4 regions of the Streptomyces sp. NPDC048258 genome follow, and region 3 is predicted to be linked to each of the others. Evidence: riboswitches for the same ligand, from Rfam matches in the RefSeq annotation. Region 3 holds a riboswitch; each other region holds the start of a gene.
The links. Region 3 has a riboswitch for cobalamin ahead of ACGFYQ_RS05065 (ribonucleoside-diphosphate reductase subunit alpha). Riboswitches for the same ligand answer to the same signal wherever they lie in the genome.
Positions count from the first base shown of each region.

Region 1: linked by a shared signal. The riboswitch ahead of ACGFYQ_RS32260 (cytochrome P450) and the one ahead of ACGFYQ_RS05065 (ribonucleoside-diphosphate reductase subunit alpha) in region 3 are both predicted to bind cobalamin.
Region 2: linked by a shared signal. The riboswitch ahead of metE (5-methyltetrahydropteroyltriglutamate--homocysteine S-methyltransferase) and the one ahead of ACGFYQ_RS05065 (ribonucleoside-diphosphate reductase subunit alpha) in region 3 are both predicted to bind cobalamin.
Region 4: linked by a shared signal. The riboswitch ahead of ACGFYQ_RS06215 (energy-coupling factor ABC transporter permease) and the one ahead of ACGFYQ_RS05065 (ribonucleoside-diphosphate reductase subunit alpha) in region 3 are both predicted to bind cobalamin.

Region 1 covers NZ_JBICZH010000018.1:139,050-146,456, reverse strand. Annotated here, with positions in the region: gene aceA (isocitrate lyase) at 1-681, shown strand, start outside; gene aceB (malate synthase A) at 793-2,391, shown strand; gene ACGFYQ_RS32265 (3-hydroxybutyryl-CoA dehydrogenase) at 2,388-3,272, shown strand; cobalamin riboswitch at 3,420-3,645, shown strand; partial or broken gene ACGFYQ_RS32260 (cytochrome P450) at 3,820-5,040, shown strand; gene ACGFYQ_RS32255 (hypothetical protein) at 5,445-6,443, opposite strand; gene ACGFYQ_RS32250 (SWIM zinc finger domain-containing protein) at 6,794-7,407, opposite strand, start outside.
Region 2 covers NZ_JBICZH010000016.1:164,209-171,615, reverse strand. Annotated here, with positions in the region: gene metE (5-methyltetrahydropteroyltriglutamate--homocysteine S-methyltransferase) at 549-2,867, opposite strand; cobalamin riboswitch at 3,041-3,265, opposite strand; gene ACGFYQ_RS30640 (TetR-like C-terminal domain-containing protein) at 3,390-4,118, opposite strand; gene bla (class A beta-lactamase) at 4,289-5,206, shown strand; gene ACGFYQ_RS30630 (substrate-binding domain-containing protein) at 5,234-6,373, opposite strand; gene ACGFYQ_RS30625 (ABC transporter permease) at 6,417-7,407, opposite strand, start outside.
Region 3 covers NZ_JBICZH010000002.1:187,126-194,532, reverse strand. Annotated here, with positions in the region: gene ACGFYQ_RS05080 (carbon starvation CstA family protein) at 1-1,619, shown strand, start outside; gene ACGFYQ_RS05075 (YbdD/YjiX family protein) at 1,616-1,846, shown strand; gene ACGFYQ_RS05070 (GNAT family N-acetyltransferase) at 1,915-2,412, shown strand; cobalamin riboswitch at 2,457-2,586, shown strand; gene ACGFYQ_RS05065 (ribonucleoside-diphosphate reductase subunit alpha) at 2,729-5,116, shown strand; gene ACGFYQ_RS05060 (ribonucleotide-diphosphate reductase subunit beta) at 5,116-6,132, shown strand; gene ACGFYQ_RS05055 (hypothetical protein) at 6,164-6,388, opposite strand; gene ACGFYQ_RS05050 (helix-turn-helix domain-containing protein) at 6,471-7,407, shown strand, end outside.
Region 4 covers NZ_JBICZH010000002.1:446,150-453,556, reverse strand. Annotated here, with positions in the region: gene ACGFYQ_RS06230 (DUF2252 domain-containing protein) at 1-1,175, shown strand, start outside; gene ACGFYQ_RS06225 (YhjD/YihY/BrkB family envelope integrity protein) at 1,187-2,098, opposite strand; gene ACGFYQ_RS06220 (flavodoxin family protein) at 2,180-2,899, opposite strand; cobalamin riboswitch at 3,000-3,224, shown strand; gene ACGFYQ_RS06215 (energy-coupling factor ABC transporter permease) at 3,254-3,949, shown strand; gene ACGFYQ_RS06210 (energy-coupling factor ABC transporter substrate-binding protein) at 3,949-4,299, shown strand; gene cbiQ (cobalt ECF transporter T component CbiQ) at 4,303-5,052, shown strand; gene ACGFYQ_RS06200 (ATP-binding cassette domain-containing protein) at 5,049-5,870, shown strand; gene ACGFYQ_RS06195 (PadR family transcriptional regulator) at 5,906-6,463, shown strand; gene ACGFYQ_RS06190 (EF-hand domain-containing protein) at 6,537-6,749, opposite strand; gene ACGFYQ_RS06185 (tRNA-dependent cyclodipeptide synthase) at 7,004-7,407, shown strand, end outside.

The DNA.
Region 1 (7,407 bases), on a different contig from region 3:
TCGCAGCACATCCGCACCCTCAACGCGGCCCGCCTCGCCGCCGACATCGCCGACACCCCGACCCTGATCATCGCCCGTACGGACGCCCTCGCGGCCACCCTGCTGACCAGCGATGTCGACGAGCGCGATGCCGAGTTCTGCACCGGGGAGCGCACCGCCGAGGGCTTCTACCACGTCCGGAACGGCATGGCGCCGGTCATCGCCCGCGGCCTGGCCTACGCACCGTACGCGGACCTCATCTGGGTCGAGACCGGCACCCCGGACCTGGAGCAGGCCCGCGAGTTCGCCGAGGCGATCCACGCGCAGTACCCGGACCAGATGCTCGCGTACAACTGCTCGCCCTCCTTCAACTGGAAGGCCGCCCTGGACGACGACCAGATCGCCAAGTTCCAGCGCGAGCTGGGCGCGATGGGCTACCGCTTCCAGTTCATCACCCTGGCCGGCTTCCACTCCCTCAACCACGGCATGTTCGACCTCGCCCGCGGCTACGCCGAGCACGGCATGACCGCGTACGTCGACCTCCAGGAGCGCGAGTTCGCGGCCCAGGCGCAGGGCTTCACCGCGGTCAAGCACCAGCGCGAGGTCGGCACCGGCTACTTCGACCTGGTCTCCACCGCAGTCAACCCCGCCTCCTCCACCACCGCGCTCTCCGGTTCCACCGAGGAAGAGCAGTTCCACTAGGAATCCTCCTGGCCGCCAGGCCAGCGCGGCGCCCTGCCGTTCGCCGTCCGACGGCGCCCGAGAGGCCTCCTTCTCGGGCGCCCGCCGTCCCACGCTGAGGAGAAGAACCGCATGTCACTCACGCCCCTGATCAGCAGTGTCCGGGTTCTCGGCGCACCGGCTGAGCGCCACGAGGAGATCCTGACCCCCGAGGCCCTGGAGTTCATCGGGCGCCTCGACGCCGCATTCGCAGACCGACGCCTGGAGATCCTCAAGGAGCGCCGCCGCCGGTCCGCCCACCTGGTCTCCGGGTCGCCCCTGGACTTCTCCCGCGCCACCGCCGCCGTCCGCGCCGACCCCGATTGGCGGGTTGCCCCACTCGCACCCGGTCTGACGGACCGCAGGGTCGAGATCACCGGCCCGCCCGAGCGCCGTATGACGATCAATGCCCTGAACTCCGGTGCCCGCGTGTGGATGGCCGACTTCGAGGACGCCACCGCCCCTACCTGGGACAACGTCATCGACGGCCAGCTGAACCTGCTCGACGCGATCACACGACGCATCGACTTCACCACCCCGGAGGGCAAGGAGTACCGGCTCGGTACGGACCTGGCGACCATCATGGTCCGCCCGCGCGGCTGGCACCTCACCGAGGACCACCTGGAGATCGACGGCCGGCCCGTCTCCGCCTCCTTCGTGGACTTCGGCCTGTACTTCTTCCACTGCGCCCAGCGGCAGATCGACGTCGGGTACGGCCCGTACTTCTACCTCCCCAAGCTGGAGAACCGGTACGAGGCCCGGCTGTGGAACGACATTTTCCTGTTCGCTCAGGAACTCCTCGGCATTCCCCGCGGCACGATCCGCGCGACCGTCCTGATCGAGACGATCACCGCTGCCTTCGAGATGGAGGAGATCCTCTACGAGCTGCGCGAGCACAGCGCAGGACTGAACGCGGGCCGCTGGGACTACCTCTTCAGCCTCATCAAGACCTTCGGCCACCGCACCGACTTCCAGCTGCCCGACCGGGCGAAGGTCACCATGACCGCCCCGTTCATGCGGGCGTACACGGAACTCCTCGTCCGCACCTGCCATCGGCGCGGCGCCCACGCCATCGGCGGCATGGCCGCCCACGTCCCCAGCCGGGACGCGGAAGCCAACAACGCCGCGCTGGCGAAGGTGCGCCTGGACAAGGAGCGGGAGGCCGAGGACGGCTTCGACGGATCCTGGGTCGCCCACCCAGGGCTCGTCCCCGTCTGCCGCGAGGTCTTCGACGGGGTCCTGGGGGAGCGGCCGAACCAGCTGGAGCGGACGCGCGAGGATGTCGAGGTCGCCGCCGCCGATCTGTTGAACGTCCGCCGGACCTCCGCCCCGCCAACCCAGGAGGGCATCCGCTCCAACGTGGCCGTGGCGCTGCGCTACTTCGACGCCTGGCTGCGCGGCAGCGGCGCCGTCGCACTGAACGGGCTGATGGAGGACGCCGCCACCGCCGAGATCGCCCGCGTTCAGATCTGGCAATGGCTCCGCCACGACCGGGTTGACCGGGGGGCGGTCATCGACCTCCTCGACGCCGAATGCGCGGCCCTGGAGGCCGAGGACCCGCAGGCGCTCGCCCTCGAAGCACGGGAGATCTTCGTGGACACGGCACTCTCGATCCGCCTCCCCGACTTCTTCACCCCCGAGGCATACACCCGCCACCTCGTCCGCCGCGCCGCCGCGCAGGTGAACGCGTGAGCGCCCCCGCGCAGTCGGCCCGCATCCAGCGCGTCGGAGTCGTCGGCGGAGGCCAGATGGGCGCAGGCATCGCAGAGGTCTGCGCCCGCGCCGGACTCGACACCGTCGTCGCCGAATCGGACGCCTCCACCGCCCGCGCCGCCCGGGAACGTGTCGCCGTCTCCCTGGAGCGCGCCGTCCAGCGGGGCAAGATGGACCGGATGTCCGCCGAGGACGCCCTGGCCCGGCTCGTGTTCACGGGCGACCTGGAGGACCTCGCCGACCGGCAGCTGGTCATCGAGGCCGTCACAGAGAACCCGGACGCCAAGACGGAGATCTTCACCGCCCTCGACAAGATCGTCGAGGACCAGGAGGCCATCCTCGCCACCAACACCTCGGCCATTCCGATCATGCGGCTGGGTATGGCCACCGGCCGCGCCGACCGGGTGGTGGGCCTGCACTTCTTCAACCCCGTCCCCGTCCTGCCGCTCGTGGAGGTCGTCTCCTCCCTCCACACCTCGGCGGACACCATCGCCGACGTCGAGGCCTTCGCCAGCGACACCCTGGGCAAGACCACGGTCCGCTCCCAGGACCGTGCCGGCTTCGTGGTCAACGCGCTGCTGATTCCCTACCTCCTCTCCGCCATCCGGATGGCCGAATCCGGGTACGCCAGCGCCGCCGACGTGGACGCCGGAATGGAACTGGGCTGCGCCCACCCGATGGGGCCGCTCAAGCTCGCCGACCTGATCGGCCTGGACACGGTCGCGGCGATCGCCGAGTCCCTCTACGAGGAGTTCAAAGAACCCCTGTACGCGCCGCCCCCGCTGCTCCAGCGGATGGTGCAGGCGGGGCTGCTCGGCCGCAAGAGCGGCCGCGGGTTCCACACATACGGCCGGGGCTGAGGGTCCCGGCAGGTCTCCGGGCTGAGGGTGCGCCGGAGGCACGCAAGAACGGTGGAGGTGTGGCGAGTGGTGTCGCCGCACCCCACCGTGTCTCATTTCATCGTCCGACATGTGGAAAGCAGCGTCCATTCCCCGGTCAGTCGACCTACTGTGGGCCTCGCAGCTGGTTCGCCCCGTCCGCCAGGCGGGATGCGTCGTAAGAGGGAACCCGGTGGGAATCCGGGACTGCCCCGCAGCGGTGAGCGGGAACGACCGCCGTCATACGCACTGGGACCGGAACCGGTCCTGGGAAGCGACGGCCAGTAGGTGCCCGCCGGGAGACCGGCAGGCGTGCCCGCGAGTCCGAAGACCTGCCCGTTGCCCGTGCGCGATCGACCGCGCCCGGTTTCCCGGTGACCTCGTGGGCGGGTCGGCGTGCACCTCAGGCGGATCCTCCCCGTCGCGTACCCCAGTCGTACGCGAACCCGGCGGTCCGCCCGTTCCGGCACCCCTTCGCACCCTCGACCCTCACCGGGTCCATGGAGACATGCTCGCGAAGGAGAGTTCCGTGACCACCGAGTCCGCAGCCGCGGCAGTACAGGCCACCGTGTACGGCTACCCCCGCCAGGGACAGAACCGCGAACTGAAGAAGGCCGTCGAGGGCTACTGGAAGGGCCGCGTCACCGCCGACGCCCTCCAGGACACCGCCCGCGACCTGCGCCGCACGAACTGGCAACAGCTGGCCGAGGCGGGCATCACCGAGGTTCCGACCGGTGACTTCTCGTACTACGACCACGTCCTGGACACCACGGTCATGGTCGGCGCGGTACCTGCCCGCCATCAGGCGGCGGTCGAGGCAGGGGCCCTGGACGGGTACTTCGCCATGGCGCGCGGCACCCAGGACGTGGCCCCCCTCGAGATGACCAAGTGGTTCGACACCAACTACCACTACCTCGTCCCCGAACTCGGCCCCGACACCGTCTTCACGGCCGACTCCGCCAAGCAGGTCGCCGAACTGAAGGAGGCCCTGGCGCTCGGCCACACCGCCCGCCCGGTCCTGGTCGGCCCGGTGACGTACCTGCTCCTCGCCAAGCCCGCGCCCGGCGTGGCCGCCGACTTCGAGCCGCTGACCTTGCTCGACCGGCTGCTGCCCGTCTACGCCCAGGTCCTCGCGGACCTGCGCGCCGCGGGCGCCGCATGGGTCCAGCTGGATGAGCCCGCCCTCGTCCAGGACCGTACCCCGGCCGAACTGAACGCCGCCGCCCGCACCTACCGGGAGTTCGGCGCCCTGACCGAGCGCCCCAAGCTGCTGGTGGCCTCGTACTTCGACCGGCTCGGCGAGGCCCTGCCCGTGCTGGCGAAGGCCCCCGTGGAGGGGCTCGCCCTCGACTTCATCGACGCGGCCGAGGCCAACCTCCGCGACCTCGCCGCGGTCGGCGGCCTCCCCGGCAAGCGACTCGTCGCCGGCGTGGTCAACGGCCGCAACATCTGGATCAACGACTACCAGAAGTCGCTGACCACCCTCGGTACTCTCCTCGGCCTCGACCCCCACCGCTGGACGGGAGACGAAGCACTCACGACCCGCGGCAACGCCTACCTCCCCTTCAGCGCCGGCGCGCACCGCTGCGTCGGTGCCCCCTTCGCTGCCATCAGCGCACCGGTCGCGCTGGCTGCCCTGGCCGCACGGTTCGAACTACGGCCGGCCCGCCGTGGAAGGTCTCCTGCCCGGGGACGGGCACGACGTCCTGCACGAGGGCGCCGGATTTCTCCGCCAGGTAGGCGAGGGGCTCGCCGAGCCCGCATGCCACCATGGTGAGCACCGCCGCCGAGATGGTGGCCTGGCGCTGGACCGAGCCGGGTACGGTCGGTGTCGCGGGCAGGGCGGCCTGACCGACGGGCAGGCCGCCGATCACCAATGTGCCGTGCGGGCCGGAATGCCTTCTGAACCGGCGCACCTCACGGCGCAGCAGTAGCGGAAGATCCTCCCAGGCGTCCCGGGCCCGTGCCACCCACTCGGGGCTGTCGACCTGGTCGTCCCCGCGGGTGCACAGGGTGCGGGCCAGCCGCTCGCACGCGCCGGCATCGGCCGGACCCAGCTCCCGGTCTGCGGCGACGACGGTGCTTTGGTTGGTGTCGGGCGTCGTCTCGGGCATCAGGGTCTCCTGCCGGGGCGTGGGCGGCGGACGCGCGGACTCACGAGTGGCGCAGGCCGGCCACGGCGTCGGCGATGTAATGGTCCCCGAATCGGATCAGCGAGGCGTACTGGGCCGCCCGGCGATGGCGCATCAGCCGTAGTTCGGCGACCGCGTTGTCGGGACCTTCGGGCTTCTGAGCGATCGAACGACGCAGATGCACCATCGAGTACGCGAGGGTGACGTGCCGTTCACCGTCCACGATGTCGGCTTCCAGGAGAGCACCCCGTGCCTCGGCCAGCTCCGGGGCGCGGGCTGCCAAGTGCTCGTAGGAGTCGGGAACCACGGACAGCAGGTCCTTCATCGCCGCCCGGAACAGCTTGTATCCGCGATGTTGGCGCCCGCTCAACGGGATGTCCACCGACGGAGGCGCCATGGTGTGGCGTATCGACGCCATGTAGTAGTCGGCCGGGATCGTACTGGCGTGGGCCATCGCTGCGGGGAAGCCGCGCACGTACACCGTCGCATCGGCCAGCCGCGTGAGGGCGGCATCGCCGTCGCCGTGCCGCAGATGGTGGGTGGCGTCGGCCACGGCGACCGCAGCGCAGACGTTGAACAGGACATGGACCTGGTGACCGATGAGCCACCGAGCACTCCACACACTCTCCAACGACGATCCCGCACCGGCCTCGGGGACGGCCACCGTCGGGAGGGAGTCATGGTCTGCGCCCGGCGCTGCGCCGGTGAGATCGAGCATCGACTGCCGCATCCCGGTCACCTCCAGCGCCAGGTCGGAACCCGACAGCGGAGCATCACACAGATCCTCCAGACCGCGGTGGATGACCAGGACACCGTGCAGGGCAGCCTGCTGATCCGACAGCTCCCCCTCACGGACCCGGAAGAACGACTGACTGGTCGACTCCGCCGGCAGTCCCTCACCGACCACGGCCGGAGCCAGATCCGACAGCGCGGCCGCCAACTCACCTGCGACCGTGGCAGCCTGCCGCAGCGCGAGGGTGCGCTCGACAGGTCTGGCATGGGTCGACACCGCGGCCAGCACGCGCGCGGTTCGCTTCGCCTCAGCATCGACCCGTGGGCCCAACACCGGGACGGGCCGCCCGCCTCGGGGCTCTCGGAACACGGCGACAGAAGGATGACCGGCAACCGGTGATAAGCCCATGGTTGAAGTACTTCGCCAAGAACACTCCACACGAAACCTGATCAGCAAGACCATTCCTGTGCGGTGCACCGGAGTTGGCCGGGAGGTCAGCGGCGGCGAGCCCGGTATGCCGCGTGGGCTCCGTCCGACCCAGGCCGTCAGCGCCGCCTCCACCGTGGGTCCCGTACGAGGACTTGGCAGAGGCCCAAGCCAAGCATCGGAGCACGGCGGGCGAGACGGCGCGGTACCGCTCACAGTCCGTGCAGGTCGAGAGTCGCCATCAGCTTCCGCTTGCGTTTCTGGTCGGCGCGCAGGGAGGCCAGGTAGGTGGCGAACTCGGCCTCGGTACCGAGTGTGCGGTGGCAGGAGCGGGCGCTGAGCAGCAGCTCCGCCATGCGTTCGTAGGTGCTGTCACCGGTCTGCTTGCGCAGCGGCTCGATCCAGCGCAGGTAGACGGTCAGCGCGTCGGCCGGTTTCTTGTCGCGGATTCGGTCGGCCAGGGCCAGCCACTGCCGCTGGTCCGCGTACCCGTCGGCGGCCGCTTGCCAGGCGGCTTCGAGGTCGGCGTCGTCCATGAGCGCGTCGACCAGCACGGAGCCGCCGTACCAGCGGCCGTCTCTGGGCTGGGCGGCCGCCTTCAGTACCTCCAGGGCGCCCGCGCGCTCGGAGCCCTCCCAGGCGTTGGCCGCCCGGGCCGCTGTACGCAGATGCTGGTAGGCGGCCAACGAGGGGCGGGCCTGCAGCAGGTCCCGGCGGATCGCGACCACGCCCGCGAGGCGGTCGGCCCGCGCGTACCGTTCGCAGACGAAGGTGACCAGCTCGTCGTCCGGCCCCCAGTCGGACTCGGCCTCCCGCAGGCCGCGTT
Region 2 (7,407 bases), on a different contig from region 3:
TCGGGGGCTACACCGTCCTGGAAGAGCTCACCTCGCTTTCCGGCAGGCTGAGCACCGCCATCCGCGCGGCCAAGGGCGCTCCCTGGGATTCGGTGGACCAGCAGCTCCGGCCGGTGTGCGAGCAATGGGTGCGGGCCGGACTGTACGAGACGGTCTGGTTCCGGGTACCTGAGCGGGAAACCCAGGCCGACTGGCACGCCGTCGCCGTGCACGCCGGCCAGGGCGGCCGACGCTGCACGGCGGCCCTGACCGCGCGCGACCAGACGGCGCTGGTGAACGCGCTCCGCGAGCTGATCACGGCGGGCCGCTGCACCGCCTCGGTCAACGCCCGGATCGACGCGGTGCTGCGCGGCGACGGCCGCAAGGGCACGATCCGGCCACCCGTGCAGGGGGGCGACCTGCGACCGGGCCGGGTGAGGCATGGCCGGGTCTGGTCTGGCCCGGACGGACCGGCTCGCCGCGCGCGGTCGCCCGCACCACCCCCGGAGCCGAAGCCGGAGCCGAAGCCGGGAAGAGCGCGGTCGGCGCTCTTCCCGGCTCGCCCGGGATCAGACGGCGGGAAGTTCCGTACGAACCTCTCGGGCCGCGGTGACCAGGTGCTCCAGGGAGGCGCGGGTCTCGGACCAGCCGCGGGTCTTCAGGCCGCAGTCGGGGTTGACCCACAGCCGCTCGGCGGGGATCGCCTCAAGCCCCTTCCGCAGCAGGGCCGCCGCCTCCGCGGCGGACGGCACGCGCGGTGAGTGGATGTCCCACACACCGGGGCCGACCTCGCGCGGGTATCCCACGCCCGCGAGTTCGTCGGCGACCTGCATGTGCGAGCGGGCCGCTTCCAGGCTGATGACATCGGCGTCGAGATCGTCGATGGCCTGCAGGACGTCGCCGAACTCGGCGTAGCACATGTGGGTGTGGATCTGGGTGTCCGGCCGGACGCCGCTCGTGGTGAGGCGGAACGATTCGGTGGCCCAGGCGAGGTACTCGGCGTGACCCTCGGCGCGGAGCGGGAGGGTCTCGCGCAGCGCGGGTTCGTCCACCTGGATCACCGAAGTCCCGGCGGCCTCAAGGCCGTTCACCTCGTCACGCAGGGCGAGGGCGACCTGGCGCGCGGTGTCGCCGAGCGGCTGGTCGTCGCGTACGAAGGACCAGGCGAGCATGGTGACGGGGCCGGTGAGCATGCCCTTGACCGGCTTGTCCGTCTGAGCCTGGGCGTACCCCGTCCAGCGGACCGTCATCGGCTCGGGGCGGGAGATGTCGCCGGCGAGGACCGGGGGGCGGACGTAGCGGGTGCCGTAGGACTGGACCCAGCCGTGTTGCGTGGCGAGGTAGCCGGTGAGCTGTTCGGCGAAGTACTGGACCATGTCGTTGCGTTCGGGCTCGCCGTGCACGAGTACGTCGATGCCCGCCTTCTCCTGGAAGGCGAGGACCTCGCGGATCTCGGCCTTGATGCGCTCCTCGTAGCCGGCCGTGTCGATGCGTCCGGCGCGCAGATCGGCGCGGGCCGTGCGCAGTTCCGTGGTCTGCGGGAACGACCCGATGGTGGTGGTCGGCAGGAGGGGCAGGCCGAGGTGGGCGCGCTGGGCGGCGGACCGTTCGGCGTACGGCTGGGAGCGGCGCCCGTCGGCGTCGGTGACGGCCGCGGCGCGGGCCCGTACCGCCGGGTCGTGGGTGATCGCCGAGTTGGCGCGGGAAGCGAGATCGGCCCGGTTGGCGGCGAGTTCGGCGGCGATCGCGTCGGTACCCCGGGCGAGGCCTCGGGCCAGGGTGGTGATCTCGGTGGTCTTCTGCCGGGCGAAGGCCAGCCAGCGGCGGACCTGCGGGTCGATGTCCCGTTCGGCGGCTGCGTCCAGCGGGACGTGGAGGAGGGAGCAGGACGCGGCGACGTCGACGCGGTCGGCAAGTCCCAGCAGGGTGCCCAGCGTCGCGAGGGACTGCGCGTAGTCGTTGATCCAGATGTTGCGGCCGTTGACGACGCCCGCGACCAGCCGCTTGCCGGGCAGGCCGCCCACGGCGGCGAGATCGGCGAGGTTGGCGGCGGCCCGCTCGGTGAAGTCCAGCGCCAGCCCTTCGACGGGCGCCTTCGCCAGTACCGGCAGTGCCTCGCCCAGCCGGTCGAAGTACGAGGCGACCAGCAGCTTCGGCCGGTCGGTGAGCGTGCCGAGCTCGCGGTAGGCGCGGGCCGCGGCGCCCAGGTCGGCCGGGCTCCGGTCCTGGACGAGGGCGGGCTCGTCCAGCTGCACCCACTCGGCGCCGGCGGCGCGCAGCTCCGCCAGGACCCGCGCGTAGACGGGCAGCAGCCGGTCGAGCAGGGTCAGCGGCTCGAAGTCGGCGGCAACGCCCGGGGCGGGCTTGGCCAGCAGGAGGTAGGTGATCGGGCCGACGAGCACGGGCCGGGCGGTCAGCCCGAGTGCGAGGGCCTCGCGCAGCTCCGCCACTTGGCGGCTCGGGTCGGCGGTGAAGGCGGTGTCGGGGCCGAGTTCGGGTACGAGGTAGTGGTAGTTGGTGTCGAACCACTTGGTCATCTCCAGCGGCGCCAGGTCCTGGGTGCCGCGCGCCATCGCGAAGTAGCCGTCGAGGGCGTCGGCCTGGACCGCGGCACGGTGCCGGGCGGGGATGGCGCCGACCATCACGCTGGTGTCCAGCACGTGGTCGTAGTACGAGAAGTCGCCGGTCGGTACCTCGGTGATGCCGGCCTCGGCGAGCCGGCGCCAGTTCGACCGCCGCAGGTCCCGGGCGGTCTCACGGAGGGCTTCGGCGCTGACGCGGCCCTTCCAGTAGCCCTCGACGGCCTTCTTCAGTTCACGGTTCTGCCCCTGCCGGGGGTAGCCGTACACGGTGGGCTGTGCGGTCGCTGCCGCGGACTTGTCTGTCACGGAACTCTCCTTCGCGAGCATGTCTCCATGGCATCCCGGAGACGGATACGAAGACGCGAAGGGTGACGGACCGGGCGGGCCGCCTTCGCCGCGTACGGATGGGTACGCGCGGACGCCCGCCTGGTATGCACACCGACCCGCCCACGAGGTCGCCGGGACATCCGCACGCGAACGGTCGCGTGCGGGCAACGGGCAGGTCTTCGGACTCGCGGGCACACCGGCCTCTTCAAGAGGCGGCACCTACTGGCCGTCGCTTCCCAGACCCGGCTCGGGTCCAGTGCGTATGACGGCGGTCGTTCCCGCTCACCGCTGCGGGGCAGTCCCGGATTCCCACCGGGTTCCCTCTTACGACGCATCCCGCCTGGCGGACGGGGCGAACCAGCTGCGAGGCCAGCGTAGGCGTCCGTCCTTGAGGCCGGGTAGACGTGTTCATATTCCGGACACCGGGATGAGACGCGTCGGGTGGCGGACGCGGCCGCGGGGGCTCGGCGGCACCACCCGCCGAACCCCCGCGGCCACGGTTCAGTCGCTCGTCTCGCCCACGGGGACGACGAGTCCGATGCTCTCGGCCGCCACGGCGATGGCGTAGTCGAAGAACGCGGCCTCGTCCCTGACGCTGTCGTGGGTACGGCTGAAGACCTGGAACACCAGGAGCCCGATCAGATTGCTCCACAGGACGATGCCACGCTCGAGGATGTCCGAGAACGGAGCCTCGGGCACGCCGCCGAACAGCTCCGTGGCCGCGGGCAGGAGCAGCGGCGGGCCCGGCACCGTCCGCCGGGGCGGGGTGAGTTCACCGCCTTCCAGCGCCGACCGCACGATGCCGGCGAGTACCGCGGGGGTGCGCGAGGCGGGCGGGACCGTGTCCTGCGGGGCGTGGTAGCCCGGAACGGGCGAGCCGTAGATCAGTGTGAACTCGGCGGGGTTGTCGAAGGACCACTGCCGCAGCGCGCGCGTGACCGCGAGGAGCCGCGCACCGGCCGAGGCACCGGCGCCCGTGGCGGCCGCGTCCGCCTGCTCCATCGCGGCGCCGGACGCGTTGTAGGCGTCGATGACCAGCGCGGTCAACAGGTCGTCCCGGTGCGGGAAGACGGCTTCCACCTCGGCGACGGCAAGACCGCTGTCGCGCGCCACGGCATCCAGGGACAGCCCTCCGGCACCCGTCTTCACCAGCTGTTGACGCGCGGTGTCCTTGATCACCGTCGACGGCGTCACGTTGTCGGCGGTCGCACTTGTTGCGGAAACGTCCATGCCGAAACCGTACCCGCCGGCCACAACTGCCGTGTGTGCGGCCCCCGGAGCGCCTGGGCGGCACGGACGGCTACCGCTTCTACAGCCGGCACCAGTGCCGGAGTGAACCACCTGGACTCCTGTTGCGTCCTCGCTCTCATACGGACCGGAACAGAAGTGGAGATCGCATCGTGGAATTCGCAGGAGTCCGCCCCACCCGCCGCGCCGTGCTGGCCGTCGGGGCCGGCGCGGCGCTGGCAGGGTTATCGCTCAGCGGCACGGCATTCGCAGCCCCCCGGGCCGGGCGCGACAAGATCCTGCGGCAGCTTCGCACGCTCGAACTGCGGCACTCCGCCCGCCTGGGAGTGTTCGCCCGGAACACGGCCGACGGCAGGACGGTGCTGTACCGGGCGGACGAGCTCTTCCCGATGTGCTCGCTCTTCAAGACCCTCGCGGTCGCGGCGGTGCTCCGTGACCTGGACCAGGACGGAGAGGTGCTCGCCAAGCACCTCCACTACACGGAGCGGGACGTGAGGGATTCCGGATACGGGCCGGTCACCGGGCTGCCCGAGAACCTGGCCCAGGGCATGACCATCGGCCGGCTGTGCGCCGCCACGATCTGCCAGAGCGACAACGCGGCCGCGAACCTCCTGCTCCGTGAACTGGGCGGCCCCGGCGCGGTCACCCGGTTCTGTCGTTCGGTGGGGGACCGAACCACCCGGCTCGACCGCTGGGAGCCCGACCTGAACTCCGCGGAGCCCGACCGGCTGACGGACACGACCAGCCCGCGGGCCATCGGCCGGACCTACGAGCACCTTGTGCTCGGAGACGCGCTCGAACCCCGGGACCGGGCGCTGCTGACGGACTGGCTGCTGGCCAACACGACCAGCACGGACCGCTTCAGGGCCGGCCTGCCGGCAGATTGGACGCTGGCGGACAAGACCGGTGGTGGGAGGTACGGGACGAACAACGATGCGGGCATCACGTGGCCCCCGCAGGGGGCGCCCATCGTCATGGCCGTCCTGACCACCAAGCCCCGGCCGGATGCCGGAGCGGACGACCCGCTGGTAGCCGAGACCGCCGAGCTGCTGGCAGCGGCGCTCGCCTGACGGCCCACCAGGCCGGCCGTCGTGCCGCTACTTGCGCCAGATCTTCCGGTACGCCTCGCGGTAGCCGGCCGGATCCCAGGATGTGGAGCCGTGGCTGTTGTCGGCCGTGGCGATGTGGACCGGGGCGACATAGCCGCTGGCGGGCCGGCCGGCGAACGCGCGGTTGAACTCGTCGATGATCTGCCAGCCCTGCTGGGACAGCGGCTCGGGGACGGTGGCGGCCTGGAACTGCTCGCTGTTGATGCGCTGGAAGGCGGAGGGGTCGCCGTCGCCCGCGCCGATGTTGAAGGGCGGGCCGGAGCCCGGTTCGCCGGCTGCGCGCAAGGCCGGGGCGGCGTCGGCGAAGTAGAGGTCGTTGATGGCCACGGAGTACGTCCACGTGTCCTGGAAGCGGGACAGGAGGGAGGAGACCGCCTGGGGGGTCCGGTTGCTCGCGTCCGGGATGGGGATGTTCTCGTAGGCCAGGATCCGCACCCCGGAACAGGTGGCGAGCTCCTTCTTGATCAGTTCGGACTTGTTCCTGGCGAAGGGGATCGAGTCGTCGGTGAAAAGGACGACTCCGGCGTCGCCCTTGGACCGGGCGATGATCCAGTCCGCACTGATCTTCGCCACGTCGTCCACGTTCGTGGTGATGTTGGTGAAGAGCCTGGGATTCTCGCTCGGGCCGGGGGAAGCCACCGCGTGCCATCCGATGAGCGGGATCCGCGCCGCTTCGGCCCGCGCCACCTGCTGCGAGGTGAGTTGGGGATCGAAGCCACCGATGACGATGCCCGCGGGCTTGAGGGTGATCGCCTGGCTGAGCGCGGCCTGGATGCCGGCGGGGGTGCCCTCCCCGTCGATCACCCGGAGGTCCCAGCCGATGACCTTCGCGGCTTCCTCGACGCCCTTCGTCACGCCTGCGACACCAGGGTTGGTCATGGTCTGCGCGACGTAGACGACGGTCCTGCCGGACACCGCCGCGGGGCCGCTGGTGGGGCCGGTCCACGACGCATCGGTGTTCTCGGCCCGCTGGACGGCCGTCCCGGCCTTCGCGAGGGTGCCGGGGCAACCGCCGGCGTCGGACGGCCCCGTGCCGGCCGACGGGCCGCGCTCGCAGCCGGCGACCAGGGCGGCGGCTGCCGCGAGCAGGGCTGCGGCGGTGACGGCGGTCTTGCGGTTCGAGTACACAGTGCTCCTGACGCAGGTGCGCGTACGACGTACGAGAACGGTTCTAGGGGTGGCTGTCGTTCGCCGGTGCGGCCGACGGTTCCGCGAGCGACCGGCGGGTCGTGGTGGCGCCGCCGCGCAGGCGGCGGCGGGCCGAGTAGCCCGCCAGGCCGACGGCGATGAGCAGGGTCCCGCCGTTGAACAGCGGCGTGGCCCAGAACTGGGCGCCGAGCTGGCCGATTCCGGCGAGGCCGATCGCGAGGACGGCGACGGCCACGACGGTGCCGAGGGCATTGGCGCGGCCCGGTTTGATCGTGGTGGACCCGAGCAGAGCACCGACGAAGGCGGGCAGCAGGTAGTCCAGCCCGACACTTGGGTTGCCGGTCTGCTGCTGGGCGGCGAGCAGGACACCGGCGAAGCCGACGACCAGGCCCGACCCGGCGAAGGCGTAGACGGAGTAGGTGCGGGTGGGGATGCCGATGATGCCGGCGGTGCGCGGGTTCGAGCCGATGACGTACAGGTACCGGCCGAGCGGCAGACGCTCCAGCACCAGCCAGAGGACGGCCGCGACGGTCAGGACGTAGTAGGCGGGTACCGGCAGCCCGAGGAACCGGGAGTCGTAGAGGTCGGTGAAGGAGACGGGCAGGCCGTTCGGGCCGGGGACGATCCGGGCGCCGTCGGTGATCCAGCCGGTGAAGGCGTACATGATGCTGCCGGTGCCGAGCGTGGCGATGAAGGAGTCGATCTGCCCGAATTCGACGATCACACCGTTCAGAGCCCCGACCACGGCCCCTCCGCACACCACGACGAGGCAGGCGAGGGGCCAGGGCCAGCTTTCGTCGACGATGAGCTGCATCACCATGACGTGCGCGAGGCCGAGGCCGTAGCCGATGGACAGGTCGAACTTGCCGGTGGCGATGGGGATCGTCGCGCCGAGCGCCAGGATGGCGGGGATCGACTGGTTGGAGAGGATCGAGGAGATGTTGTCCTGGGTGGGAAAGGTGTTCGGCAGGGTGAGGGAGAAGACCAGGAAGAGCAGGGCGGCGAGCGCCAGG
Region 3 (7,407 bases):
TCATCGTGAACGCGCTGGCGCACTCCCCGTGGGGCGTCTTCTCCATCGGCATGACCATCCCGATCGCCCTGTTCATGGGCTTCTACCTGCGTGTGCTGCGCCCCGGCCGGGTCACCGAGATCTCCGTCATAGGCGTCGCGCTGCTGCTGCTCGCCATCGTCGCGGGCGGCTGGGTCGCCGAGTCCTCCTTCGCCTCCACCTTCACGCTGGAGAAGGAGACGCTGGTCATCTGGATGGTCGTGTACGGCTTCGTCGCGTCGGTGCTGCCGGTGTGGATGCTCCTCGCGCCCCGCGACTACCTCTCCACCTTCATGAAGATCGGCACGATCGCGCTGCTCGCGCTGGGCGTGGTCATCGCGATGCCGACGCTGAAGATGCCCGCGGTCACCGACTTCGCTGCCCGCGGCGACGGCCCGGTCTTCGCCGGCTCGATGTTCCCCTTCGTCTTCATCACCATCGCGTGCGGGGCCCTGTCCGGCTTCCACTCCCTGGTCGCCTCGGGCACCACACCGAAGATGATCCAGAAGGAGACCCAGGTCCGGGTCATCGGCTACGGGGCGATGCTCACCGAGTCGTTCGTCGCGGTCATGGCGATCATCGCGGCCTGCATCATCGAGCCCGGACTGTTCTTCGCCGTGAACTCCCCCGGCGGAGTCATCGGCACCACGGTCGAGACCGCCTCGGCGGCGGTGACCAACTTCGGCTTCGCCATCACCCCGGACGCCCTCGCCCAGGCCGCGAAGGACGTCGAGGAGGCCACCCTGCTGTCCCGTACGGGCGGCGCGCCGACCTTCGCACTCGGAATGTCGGAGATCTTCTCGGCCGTCCTCGGCGGCGCCGGGATGAAGGCCTTCTGGTACCACTTCGCCATCATGTTCGAGGCGCTGTTCATCCTGACGACGCTCGACGCGGGCACCCGCGTCGGCCGGTTCATGCTCCAGGACACCCTCGGCAACGTGCACAAGTCCTTCAAGGACGTCAGCTGGAAGCCGGGCGTCTGGCTGGCGAGCGCCGTCGTCGTCCTCGGCTGGGGCTACTTCCTCTGGGTCGGCATCAAGGACCCGCTGGGCGGCATCAACCAGCTCTTCCCGCTGTTCGGCATCGCGAACCAGCTGCTCGCGGCGGTCGCCCTGGCCGTCTGCACCACACTGCTGGTCAAGTCCGGCCGGCTGAAGTGGGCCTGGGTGACGGGTGTTCCGCTGGCGTGGGACGTCGCCGTCACGCTCACCGCGAGCTACCAGAAGATCTTCTCGGACGACGTGAAGGTCGGCTTCTTCGCGCAGCGCGACAAGTACCAGACCGGCATCGACGCGGGCAAGGTCCTGCCGCCCGCCAAGAACATGGACGACATGCACACCGTGGTCACCAACGCCACGGTGGACGGCGCGCTGTCGGCGCTGTTCGCGATCCTGATCATCATCGTGCTGGCGGACGCGGCCCGGACCTGCTTCAAGGCGATCAGCAGCCCGGAGTCCGTGAAGCTCTCCGAGGTCCCGTGGACCGAGTCGAAGATCGTCGCTCCGGCTGGACTGATCCCGACCGCCGAGGAGCGGGCCGAGCTCGTCGCGGCCGGCCTCGACTCGGGCGGCGGCCGGGTCAAGGAGCCGCTGTCCTCATGAGCGGGCTCGTGAGCAGCCTCATCAGCGGCCGCACGAGCCTGCGCGGCGCGCTGGCCCGGGTCCGGTTCTACGTACGGGAGTTCTCGGGCGAAGCGGCGTACGACCGGTACGTGGCCCACGCCCGCTCCCACGACCCGGACGCGCGGGTCCCGACCCGCCGGGAGTTCGAGCGGGCCCGCACGGACGCGCGCGAGGCGGACCCCCGCGAGGGCTTCCGCTGCTGCTGAGGGACAGCCGAAGGGCCCCGCCCCGAACGGGTGGGGCCCTTCGGCCTGCCTCCGGCACACTCGACGGCATGGACATCACGATCAGGCCGGTGCGGCCCGCCGACTACGCGGAACTGGGCGAGATCACCGCCCAGGCCTACCTCGCCGACGGGCACCTGGACTTCAACGAGGACGACGGGTACCTGCACGTGCTGCGCGACGTGGCCGGCCGGGCCGCCCGGGCCGAGGTGCTCGTCGCCGAACAGGACGGCCGGCTCCTGGGCGGAGTGACCTTCGCCGCGCCCGGCAGCCCGCTGGCCGACATCGCCGGCCCGCACGAGGCCGAGTTCCGGATGCTCGCCGTGGCCCACGAGGCGCGCGGCCGGGGCGCCGGCGAGGCGCTGGTGCGGGCGTGCGTCGAGCGGGCCCGGGCCGTCGAGGGCGTGACGGGGCTGGTGCTGTCCACCCAGCGCACCATGGCCGGCGCCCACCGGATCTACACGCGACTGGGCTTCGTACGCACTCCCGAGCGGGACTGGGCGCCCATCGAGGGCCTGACGCTGCTCACCTATCAGTTGAAGCTGTAGCCACGCCGACACAACATGTGGGGGCTGCCGCATCCGGTCGCCCCCACATGTATGCTCATGCCTGCTGTCGCCGCAGGGGAATCCGGTGCGAATCCGGAACTGTCCCGCAACGGTATGAAGTGTCCGCCTACCGGACACCAAGTCCGAGGACCTGCCGACAGCGCGCCCGGCTCGACCGAACCGGGTGCCGATACGTCCGGGCCTCGCGGTTGGGCCGGTGGACGCCATGGGGTGTACGCGTTCCTGCCACGCCCGCATGCGCCCGCTCGCGCCCCGCCCCGCCGATGACCGGGCCGAGCGAGGGAGAGCTCCCGCCGTGACCATCGCGCCTTCCGCACCGCGCGCCGAGTCCGTTTCTGGCGACAACACCGAGGGCCCGGGGGCCACGCTGCTGCGTACCCTCACCGAACTGACGGCGGACCTCCCCGACACCGACCCCGGCCGGGTCGCCGCCGCCGCGCTGCGCGGCCGCAGCTCCGCCGCCGACGAGGCCGAACTGCGCGGGCTGGCCACCGAGGCCGCCGCGGGGCTCATCTCCGAGGACCCCGCGTACTCCCGCCTCGCCGCGCGGCTGCTGACCCTCGCCGTCCGTGACGAGGCCGCCGGCCAGGGCGCCACCTCCTTCTCCGCGTCCGTCGCGGTCGGGCACCGCGAGGGGCTCATCGCCGACCGCACCGCCGAGTTCGTCCGCATCCACGCGAGCCGCCTGGACGCGCTGGTGGAGCACGCCCTCACCGAGGGCGCCGACGACCGCTTCGGCTTCTTCGGCCTGCGCACCCTGCACAGCCGCTACCTGCTGCGCCACCCGATCACCCGCCAGGTCGTGGAGACCCCGCAGTTCTTCATGCTGCGCGTGGCCTGCGGCCTCGCGGAGGACGAGAGCATGCGCGCGGTCGAGGAAGTGGCCTCGCTGTACCGGCTGATGAGCCGCCTCGACTACCTGCCGTCCTCCCCCACGCTCTTCAACTCCGGCACCCGGCACCCGCAGATGTCCTCCTGCTACCTGCTGGACTCCCCGCTGGACGAGCTCGACTCGATCTACGACCGCTACCACCAGGTCGCCCGCCTCTCCAAGCACGCCGGCGGCATCGGTCTGTCGTACTCCCGCATCCGCGCCCGCGGTTCGCTGATCCGCGGCACCAACGGCCACTCCAACGGCATCGTGCCGTTCCTGAAGACCCTCGACGCCTCCGTCGCCGCCGTGAACCAGGGCGGCCGCCGCAAGGGCGCCGCCGCCGTCTACCTGGAGACCTGGCACGCGGACATCGAGGAGTTCCTGGAGCTCCGCGACAACACCGGTGAGGACCAGCGCCGTACACACAACCTGAACCTCGCCCACTGGGTGCCGGACGAGTTCATGCGCCGCGTGAACGCCGACGCCGACTGGTCGCTGTTCTCCCCGGCCGACGTGCCCGAGCTGGTCGACCTGTGGGGCGACGAGTTCGACGCCGCCTACCGCAAGGCCGAGGAGTCGGGACTGGCCCGCAAGACCATGCCCGCCCGCGACCTGTACGGCCGGATGATGCGCACCCTCGCGCAGACCGGCCAGGGCTGGATGACCTTCAAGGACGCCTCCAACCGCACGGCGAACCAGACCGCCGAGCCGGGCTCCGTCGTCCACTCCTCTAACCTGTGCACCGAGATCATCGAGGTCACCAACGACGGCGAGACGGCCGTCTGCAACCTCGGCTCGGTCAACATGGGCGCCTTCGTGGTGGACGGGGAGATCGACTGGGAGCGCCTGGACGAGACCGTCCGCACCGCCGTGACCTTCCTCGACCGCGTGGTGGACATCAACTTCTACCCGACCGAGCAGGCCGGCCGCTCCAACGCCCGCTGGCGCCCGGTGGGTCTGGGCGCCATGGGCCTCCAGGACGTCTTCTTCAAGCTGCGGATGCCCTTCGACTCCCCCGAGGCGAAGGCCCTGTCCACCAAGCTCTCCGAGCGCATCATGCTGGCCGCGTACGAGGCCTCCTGCGACCTCGCCGAGCGCAGCGGCCCGCTGCCCGCCTGGGAGCAGACCCGCACGGCCCGCGGTGTCCTGCACCCGGACCACTACGACGTCGAGCTGAACTGGCCGGAGCGCTGGGACGCGCTGCGCGCCCGCGTCGCCAAGGGCGGCATGCGCAACTCGCTGCTCCTGGCCATCGCCCCGACGGCGACGATCGCCTCGATCGCGGGCGTGTACGAGTGCATCGAGCCGCAGGTCTCCAACCTGTTCAAGCGCGAGACGCTGAGCGGGGAGTTCCTCCAGGTCAACGCGTACCTGGTGGACGAGCTGAAGCAGCTCGGCGTGTGGGACGCGCAGACCCGCGAGGCGCTGCGCGAGTCCAGCGGCTCGGTGCAGGGCTTCGGCTGGATCCCGGCCGAGGTGCGCGAGCTGTACCGCACGGCGTGGGAGATCCCGCAGCGCGGCCTGATCGACATGGCGGCGGCCCGTACCCCGTTCCTCGACCAGTCCCAGTCGCTGAACCTGTTCCTGGAGACGCCCACCATCGGCAAGCTCAGCTCGATGTACGCGTACGCCTGGAAGCAGGGCCTGAAGACCACGTACTACCTGCGCTCGCGCCCGGCGACGAAGATCGCCCGCGCCGCGTCCGGCTCCGCCGTCCCGGCCGCCGCCACGCCCCTTCCGCAGGCCGTCGACGCCGACGCCCTGGCCTGCTCCCTTGAGAACCCCGAGTCCTGCGAGGCCTGCCAGTAATGAGCTCCAACGAAACCAAGAACCTCCTGGACCCGGGCTTCGAGCTCACGCTCCGCCCCATGCGCTACCCGGACTTCTACGAGCGCTACCGGGACGCGATCAAGAACACCTGGACCGTCGAGGAGGTCGACCTCCACTCGGACGTCGCCGACCTGGCGAAGCTGACCCCCTCCGAGCAGCACATGATCGGCCGTCTGGTCGCGTTCTTCGCGACGGGCGACTCGATCGTCTCGAACAACCTGGTGCTGACGCTCTACAAGCACATCAACTCCCCGGAGGCGCGCCTGTACCTGTCGCGCCAGCTGTTCGAGGAGGCCGTGCACGTCCAGTTCTATCTGACGCTGCTCGACACCTACCTGCCCGACCCGGACGACCGCGCGGCGGCGTTCGACGCGGTCGAGGAGATCCCCTCCATCCGCGAGAAGGCGCAGTTCTGCTTCCGGTGGATGGACTCGGTCGAGAAGATCGAGCGGCTGGAGACGGCCGCCGACCGCCGCCGCTTCCTGCTGAACCTGATCTGCTTCGCGGCGTGCATCGAGGGCCTGTTCTTCTACGGCGCCTTCGCGTACGTGTACTGGTTCCGCAGCCGCGGCCTGCTGCACGGCCTGGCCACGGGCACCAACTGGGTGTTCCGCGACGAGACCATGCACATGAACTTCGCCTTCGAGGTCGTGGACACGGTCCGCAAGGAGGAGCCGGAGCTCTTCGACGACGCACTCCAGCAGCAGGTCACCGACATGCTGAAGGAGGCCGTGGAGGCGGAGCTGCAGTTCGGCCGCGACCTCTGCGGCGACGGCCTGCCGGGCATGAACACCGAGTCGATGCGCGAGTACCTGGAGTGCGTCGCGGACCAGCGCCTGGTCCGCCTCGGCTTCCCGCCGGTGTACGGCTCGCAGAACCCGTTCTCCTTCATGGAGCTGCAGGGCGTCCAGGAGCTGACGAACTTCTTCGAGCGTCGTCCGTCGGCCTACCAGGTCGCGGTCGAGGGCACGGTCGACCTGGACGAGGACTTCTAAGCCCGTCCGCGTGTGCGCCGGGGGCAGGGGCTCAGTGAGCCATCCGTCCCCGGCGCCAGGTGCCGAACCGGATGCCGCGCCGGCGGTAGGTGGGCGGGAGACCGCCCGCCCGCTGGCGGGGCAGCCACACCCGCCGGGTCGCGGCGGCCCGCAGCTGTCGGTCGACCCGTCGGTCGCGCCGGGCCCCGTACAGGCTGGGCCCGAGCAGGACGGCGGCGATGGCCAGGACGGCGAGGTAGTTCACGAAGGTGCTCATACCTCCACTGTCCGCCTGATCGGCCATGATCGAACAGTGGCAGGACTGTCACCGAAGATCGAATTACTGCCACACTGGAGTCATGCTGACCAATGTGGCCGTGGCCCTCGTCAACGGTGTCGCCCCGTTCGAGCTGGGGATCTTCTGCGAGGTCTTCGGAATCGACCGCAGCGACATGGGACTACCGGTGTACGACTTCGCCGTGTGCGCGGCGGAGGACCGGCGCTCCCCGACCGGCGACGGGCATTTCGAGATCGTCGTCCCGTACGGACTGGAGCGGCTGGAGAGCGCGGACCTGATCTGCGTGCCGGCCGATCGCACGGCCACGACACGCGAGTACCCCGAGCCGCTGCTGGCGGCCCTGCGCCGGGCCGTGGACCGGGGGGCGCGGGTGCTGAGCGTGTGCAGCGGAGCCTTCCTGCTGGGCGCGGCCGGCCTGCTCGACGGCCGCCGCTGCACCACCCACTGGATGCACGCCCCGACCCTGACGCGCCGCTACCCGCGTGCCCTGGTCGACCCCGACGTGCTGTACGTGGACGAGGGCCAGGTGATCACTTCGGCGGGCACCGCCTCCGGGATCGACGCCTGCCTGCACGTGGTCCGGCAGGAGCAGGGCGCCGAGGTGGCCAACACCATCGCGAGACGGATGGTCGTACCGCCGCACCGGGACGGCGGGCAGGCCCAGTTCATCCGGCGCCCGCTCCCCCGCACGGCGTGCGACACGGTGGGCGAGGTGATCGGGTGGATGGCCCGCCACCTGGACGACGAGATCACCGTCGAGCAGCTCGCGGAGCGCGCGCACATGTCGCCGCGGACCTTCGCCCGCCGCTTCCTCCAGGAGACCGGCACCACCCCGTACCAATGGGTGCTCCGCCAGCGGGTCCTGCTGGCCCAGGAGTTGCTGGAGTCCACCGACGAGACCGTCGACGCGATCGCGGGCCGCTGCGGCTTCGGCAACGCGGCCGCCCTGCGGCACCATTTCCTGCGGACGCTCGGCACCACACCGAACTCGTTCAGGC
Region 4 (7,407 bases), 260 kb from region 3:
GGCGAATGGCGGTCTCCCCGTTCACCTTCCTGCGCGGCGCGGCCGCCGTCATGGCCGCGGACCTCGCCGCCGTACCGAACACCGGTCTGACCGTCCAGCTCTGTGGTGACGCGCACCTGCTGAACTTCGGCGTCTTCGCCTCACCCGAGCGCGCGTTGCTGTTCGACCTCAACGACTTCGACGAGACCCTGGCCGGCCCGTTCGAGTGGGACGTCAAGCGGCTCGCCGCCAGCGTCGCCGTGGCCGCCCGCGACCGGGGGCACGGTGACGAACGGGCGTGGCGAGCCGCCCGCGCCGCGGCCGCGGCCTACCGGCGTGCCATGCGGCAGCTGGCCGAGCAGGGCGAACTCGCCGTCTGGTACGAGCGGATCGACCCCTACGCGGTACTCCCCCTGATCCGCGAGCGCAAGCGGCGCGGACGGGCCGAGGCGAACCTGGAACGCGCCCGCGGGCGCACCAGCCTGCAGGCACTCGACAAGCTCACCGAGATGCGGGGCGGCCGCCGGCGCATCATCCACGACCCCCCTCTGCTGGAGCCCGTCGGCAAACGCGCGACACGGGCCGTCGACGCGATCTTCAGCCAGTACCGCAGCACCCTCCCCGAGGAGCGCCGCCTCCTGCTGGACCGCTACCGGTTCGTCGACGCGGCCCGGAAGGTCGTCGGCGTGGGAAGCGTCGGCACACGCTGCTTCATCGTCCTGCTGACCGGTCGCGACGAGCGGGACCCGCTCTTCCTCCAGATCAAGGAAGCCACGCGGTCCGTACTGGAGGACCACCTGCCGGCCGAAGGCGCTGGTCATCACGGCCACCGGGTGGTCGCGGGACAGCGGCTGATGCAGGCCACCGGCGACATCTTCCTCGGCTGGACGACCGGACCGGAGGGACGCCACTTCTACTGCCGACAGCTGCGTGACATGAAGGGATCGGCGCTGGTCGAGACCATGGGCCCGGCCGTGCTCCGCCAGTACGCCGAACTGTGCGGCATCGCCCTGGCCCGCGCCCACGCCCGCTCCGGCGACCGCGTCGCCATCGCCGGTTACCTCGGCAACGCCGACACCTTCGACCGGGCCATCGCCGACTTCGCACTCCACTACGCCGACCAGACCGTCTCCGACCACGCCGCGCTCACCGCTGCCGTCGCCGACGGCGACATCATCGCCACCACCGGAGTCTGAACCGAACCCGCTCAGCGCCGTTTCGCTTTCCTGTCCGGCCGGAAGCGGGAGATCTTCCCCCGGGTTGTGTGCCAACGCTCCCTCATCTGGTCGACCACGTTGTCCCATTCACGGCGGATCTCGTCATCGGGCGGTCGCTCGCCCTGGCGGATGCGGCCGAGCTCGTCACGCACCTCCCGGCCGAGCGCCGCCGACCCCACCACGACCAGCACGATGCCGAAGAACGCCGAGAGCATCGCGAAGACCACGCCCACCGCGCCGTAGCGGTCGGCGTAGGAGTTGAACAGACGTGGCAGATAGAAGTCCGCGCCCACGGAATAGAGCGCCGTCAGAACGGACGCGATGACACCGAACGGCAGGAGATCACGCCAGGCGACCCTCTTCGCCGAGAGGATCCAGCCACCCCAGACGAGGAAGAGCCCGGTCAGCGACGCTTCGAGCAGGGTCGCCGCCGGCGTGAGGTGCCCGCCGCCGGTGGCGGCGAAGAGCCAGCCGCTCACCGGCACGTAGACCAGGAAGACGAGGGCCCACTTCAGGTCGTTCACGGTGTTGCGCACGCTCAGGGGCTTGAGCTGCCACGTCTGTTCGAACAACCGCTGCACCGCTCGCGCGAAGCTCAGCGTGGAGATCAGCAGGAACAGGGCCCCGAGGACGCCGATGCTCGTGTCCGTGGTCGAGGCGAAGACCTGCCGCACGGCATCGGCTCCGGCCCCGGTGAGGCCGTACCGGTCGATGATCCGGTCGGCGACGTCCTTGTCGCCGATGCCGGCCAGAACGGCACCGCAGAGGATCGCGAGGGAGATCATCGCGGTCAGCATGCTGGACGCCAGCGCCATCGAGCGATCGAACCCCGCGATTCTCTGGAATCGGTTCACCACGCGAAGCGCGAATGCCGGACGCAGCCAGAACGTCAGCGTCCTCATGAATCGCTCGCGATCGATGAGAGCCGCCCTCCCCTCCGTGGATCCCGGGAGCCCGTGGCCGGGTGCCTGCCGGAACGTCCCTCACCTGTGTTCGGGGTTCTCGAAGTCGAAGCGGCACCCCGCGTCCCACAGCGAGCGCTGGTTCCCGTGCGCCGGGAAGCCGCCCGAGCGCTTGAGGAGCGCGGCCAGGTGCATCAGGTTCCAGCTCATGAACGCCGTGTTCCGGTTGGTGAAGTCGTTCTCGGGGCCGCCCGAGCCCGGGTCGAGGTAGGAGGGGCCGGGCCCGGCCTCGCCGATCCAGCCGGCGTCGGCCTGCGGCGGGATCGCGTAGCCGAGGTGCTGGAGGCTGTAGAGGACGTTCATGGCGCAGTGTTTGACGCCGTCCTCGTTGCCGGTGATCAGGGCGCCGCCGACGCGGCCGTAGTAGGCGTACTGGCCCTGCTCGTTCAGGAGGGAGGAGCAGGCGTAGAGCCGCTCGACGACCTGCTTCATCACGGAGCTGTTGTCGCCGAGCCAGATGGGCCCGCACAGGACGAGGACGTCGGCGTCCATGATCTGGCTGTAGAGGACCGGCCACTGGTCGCTCTCCCAGCCGTGCTCGGTCATGTCCGGCCAGACGCCGGTCGCGATGTCGTGGTCGACGGCGCGGATGAGCGAGGTCCGGGCCCCGGCCGATTCCATGACGGCGCGGCTCTTGTCGATCAGGCCCTCGGTGTTGCTGGTCTCGGGCGAGCGCTTGAGCGTGCAGTTCACGTAGACGGCGGTTAGGTCTGAGTAGTCGTACTCGGTGTCGGCAGCCACGGTCCCAGCCTGTGGAGGCCGGGCCGGGGCCGCCACCCGGCCGCGCCCGTACGGGGACCCACGCCGATCGGGGCGGGTTGGTGCCGGTCCGCGCGGCCGACTAGGGTCAGTGGGCCTTGGTGTTCGGGAAACCGGTGTGAAACCGGTGCGGCCCTCGCCACTGTGATCGGGAAGTCCGGCTCCACCTCCCCCAGACCCCGTCTGGGAGGTGCCCCCCAGCGGGGAGCCACTGGGCCCGCGCGGGACACCGCACGGCCCCGGGAAGGCGGAGTCCGGGCATCGGCACCCGTGAGCCAGGAGACCGGCCGGGGCGCGCTGTCCATCCACGAGGTGCTGGAGAGGTCTTCCCCACTCATGCATATTGCCGAGGGGTTTCTGCCCCCGTTGCACGCGGTCGCCTGGGGCGCCGCGTCCGCTCCCTTTGTCGTACACGGAGTACGCGCCCTCACCCGCGAGGTGAAGGCCAATCCGGAGAGCACGCTGCTGCTCGGAGCCTCCGGGGCGTTCACTTTCGTCCTGTCCGCCCTGAAGATCCCTTCTGTGACGGGCAGTTGCTCCCACCCCACCGGTACCGGGCTCGGGGCCATCCTCTTCCGGCCGCCGATCATGGCGGTGCTCGGCACGATCACCCTGCTCTTCCAGGCGCTGCTGCTGGCGCACGGCGGGCTCACCACCCTCGGCGCCAACGTGTTCTCGATGGCGATAGCCGGGCCCTGGGCGGGCTACGGCGTCTACCGGCTGCTGCGGAAGTCCGGCCTGCCGCTGATGGTGACCGTGTTCTTCGGTGCCTTCTTCGCCGACCTGGTGACGTACTGCGTGACCTCCGTCCAGCTGGCGCTGGCCTTCCCGGACGCGAGCGGCGGATTCGTCGGCTCGCTGGAGAAGTTCGCCGGCATCTTCGCGGTGACGCAGATCCCGCTCGCGGTCAGCGAAGGGCTGCTGACCGTGCTCGTGATGCGGCTGCTGATGCAGTCCAGCAGGTCGGACCTGGTCCGGCTCGGCGTCGCGAAGCTCACCGGATCCGGGACGAAGCAGGAGGCGTCGGCCTGATGACCAGGAACGCGAAGATCAACACCCTGCTGCTGCTCCTGGTGGCGGCGCTGGCCGTGCTCCCGCTCGCGCTTGGCCTGGGCGAGGGCAAGGAGGAGCCGTTCGCCGGCGCCGACGCGCAGGCGGAGGCGGCCATCACCGAGCTGAAGCCGGACTACGAGCCCTGGTTCTCGCCGCTGTACGAGCCGCCCTCCGCGGAGATCGAGTCGGCGCTGTTCGCCCTCCAGGCGGCGCTGGGGGCGGGCGTGCTCGCGTACTACTTCGGCGTCCGCCGGGGTCGCCGTCAGGGTGCGGCCGCCGCCGCTGCCGACGCGGTCCCGTCCGCGTCCCCGTCCGCCACGGAGTCGTAGGCGGTGCTGCCGATCGACGCGGCGGCGCACAGCAGCCGTTGGCGCCATCGCCACCCTCTGGAGAAGGCCCTGCTGGGGATCGGGCTGACGGTCGCCGCGGTGTGCCTGCCCCCGTGGCCCGGCGGGCCGCTGGTCGCCGCGGCCACGCTCGCCGTGCTCCTCGGCCCCGCCGGGGTGGCCCGGCGGCAGCTGTGGCGGGCCTTCCGGATCCCGCTCGGCTTCTGCTTCACCGGGGCACTGCCGCTGCTGTTCGCCGTCGGGGGGCCCGCCGGGTTCGTCTCGCTGGCCCCGGACGGCCCACGGCACGCCGCGGAGCTGCTGCTGCGCACCTCGGCGGCCTCGCTCGGCGTGCTGCTGTTCGCGTTCACCACCCCGGTCTCGGACGTGCTGCCGCGGCTGGTCCGGGCGGGGGTGCCGGCTCCCGTGGTGGACGTGGCCCTGGTCATGTACCGGATCGGGTTCCTGCTGCTCGACTCCCTCGCCCGGGTCCGGCAGGCCCAGGCGGCCCGGCTGGGCACCACCGGCCGGGCGGCGGCGTGGCGTTCGGTGGGCGGGCTCGCCGCGACCTCGTTCGTACGCGCCTTCGACCGCGCGGCGCGGCTCCAGTCGGGCCTGGCCGGGCGCGGCTACGACGGCGCGCTGCGCGTGCTCGTCCCCGAGGCGGCGCTGTCCTGGCGCTTCCTGGCCGCGTCCGCCGCGCTGCTGACCGGGCTGACCGCCGTGACCCTCGTACTGAAGGAGCTGTACCTGTGAGGCCGTTGGTGGAACTGGTGGGCGCGGGCTACGCGTACGAGGACGGGCCCGCCGTGCTCTCCGGCGTCGACTTCGGGATCGCCGAGGGCCGGGCGCTGGTCCTGCTGGGCCGCAACGGCAGCGGCAAGACCACGCTGATGCGGCTGCTCAGCGGAGGCCTGCGGCCGGGGTCGGGCGCGCTGCGCCTGGACGGCGCGGCGGTCACCTACGACCGCGCCGGCCTGACCCGGCTGCGGACGGCGGTCCAGCTGGTCGTGCAGGACCCGGACGACCAGCTGTTCGCGGCCTCGGTGGAACAGGACGTCTCCTTCGGGCCGATGAACCTGGGCCTGCCGGTGCCGGAGGTCCGCGAGCGGGTCGACTCCGCCCTCGCCGCGCTGGACATCACGGCGCTGCGGGACCGCCCGACGCACCTGCTCTCGTACGGGCAGCGCAAGCGCGCGGCGATCGCGGGCGCGGTGGCGATGGCCCCGCGGGTGCTGATCCTGGACGAGCCGACCGCCGGGCTGGACCCGGACGGCCAGGAGCGGCTGCTGGACGTGCTGGCGGGGCTGCGCGCCTCGGGGACCACGGTGGTGATGGCCACCCACGACGTGGACCTGGCCGTCCGGTGGGCCGACGACGCGGCGGTCCTGGCCCCGTCGGGCATCCGGGTCGGCCCGGCCCCGGCGCTGCTCTCGGATCCGGCCCTGCTCGCCGAGGCGGGCCTGCGCCAGGCCTGGTCCCCGGCCGTGACGGCCTTCCTGCGCACCCGCGGCCTGCTCCCCGCCGACGTCCCGGGCCCCCGCACCCCGGAGGCGCTGTCCGCATGGGCGTAGACCGGCCGGAGCCACGGCAAACCTAGGATGGCGTCATGTCGCTCCCGCACGCCATCCTCACCGCCCTGCTCGAGAAGCCCTCGTCAGGGCTTGAGCTGACCCGGCGGTTCGACAAGTCGATCGGGTTCTTCTGGTCGGCGACGCACCAGCAGATCTACCGCGAGCTCGGCAGGCTGGAGGAGTCCGGGCTGATCCGGGAGCTGCCGAGCGAGGTGCCCGTACGGGGGCAGAAGAAGGAGTACGAGGTCCTGCCGGCGGGCGGCGCGGAGCTCGCGCGGTGGGTCGCCGAGAGCCAGGACCCGAAGCCGATGCGCGATCCCCTGCTGCTGCGCATCCGCGCGGCGGGGGTGGTCGGGCCACAGGAGCTCGGCCCCGAGCTGCGGCGCCATCTGGAGCTGCACCAGCGGCAGCTGGCCCAGTACGAGGCCATCGAGGAGAAGGACTTCCCGCCGGAGCGGGACGCCGTGGAGGACCGGCTGCGCCGTCTCGTCCTGCACGGCGGGATCGCCCTGGAGACGTTCTGGCTGCACTGGCTCCGGGAAGCCCTGACCGAGGTCGAGGACATGACGCCCCCGGGCGGCACCACGGCATGACCGCGCCCCCGCCCGGCAGGTGGGGCGGGGGCGGCGCGGAGGCCCGCTGCGCGCAGGCCCGCTTCGCGGGGGCCTAGTTGTTCAGGGCGGCCCAGAACTCGTCGAAGCTCAGCAGGCCGTCGCCGTTGGCGTCCTTGGCGGCGAGCACGGCGTCCGCGACCGCGCCGGTGACGTACGCGTCGCCCATCGCCTTCATGGCCGCGCTGTACTCGTCGGCCGTGACGAAGCCGTCACCGTTCACGTCGAACTTGTTGAACGTCGCCCGTGCGCTCTCGATGTCCGCCACTGGGTCCACCCCTTCTCGGTGCTTGTTGACCGGCTCAGGGTAGCGGCCCCCGGAGCCGGCCTCCGCTCCGGGTCCCGTTCGGGCGGCAGATAGATATTCAATTACTCTTCCGTAAGGCGGAAGCGATAATTCCAGCCAACAAATCCGGCCCGGACTTGTCACGCTCCGGCACCACCGCATAACGTACCGACATTGCCGCCACACCAGGAGCGCAGGGCTCCCAGGGACAAGCGGCAACAAGGGCGATCACACAGGTGACGATCACAGCTGACGCATCATTCGAAGTTCTGCCCTTCACACGCACCTGCCGCCATATCTGGGAAGACGGCGACCATGTGCTCATCGGAGTGAGTCCTGGAAACAGCTACTTCAGCTCCGAGCGCATCACCCGTCTTGCCCAGTGGGCCACGACCCGCTTCGCGCAGGTCGACTTCGTCTACGCAGACCTCCACGTGGACCGGATGTTCGCCGCTTTCGGCTACACCCAGGAGCACGCGGAGAAGCGCGCCACGAAGGAGATAAAGGCAGTACGGCGGCGGATCCTGAAAGGCGTGGAGGAATCAGGACCGCCCCAGGGAGAAATCCGCGTGAGGGCACTTTCGGAGTTCCAGGAGAACCCCGTCTACCAACTACTGCACCGGCGCGTACTGCATTTCTT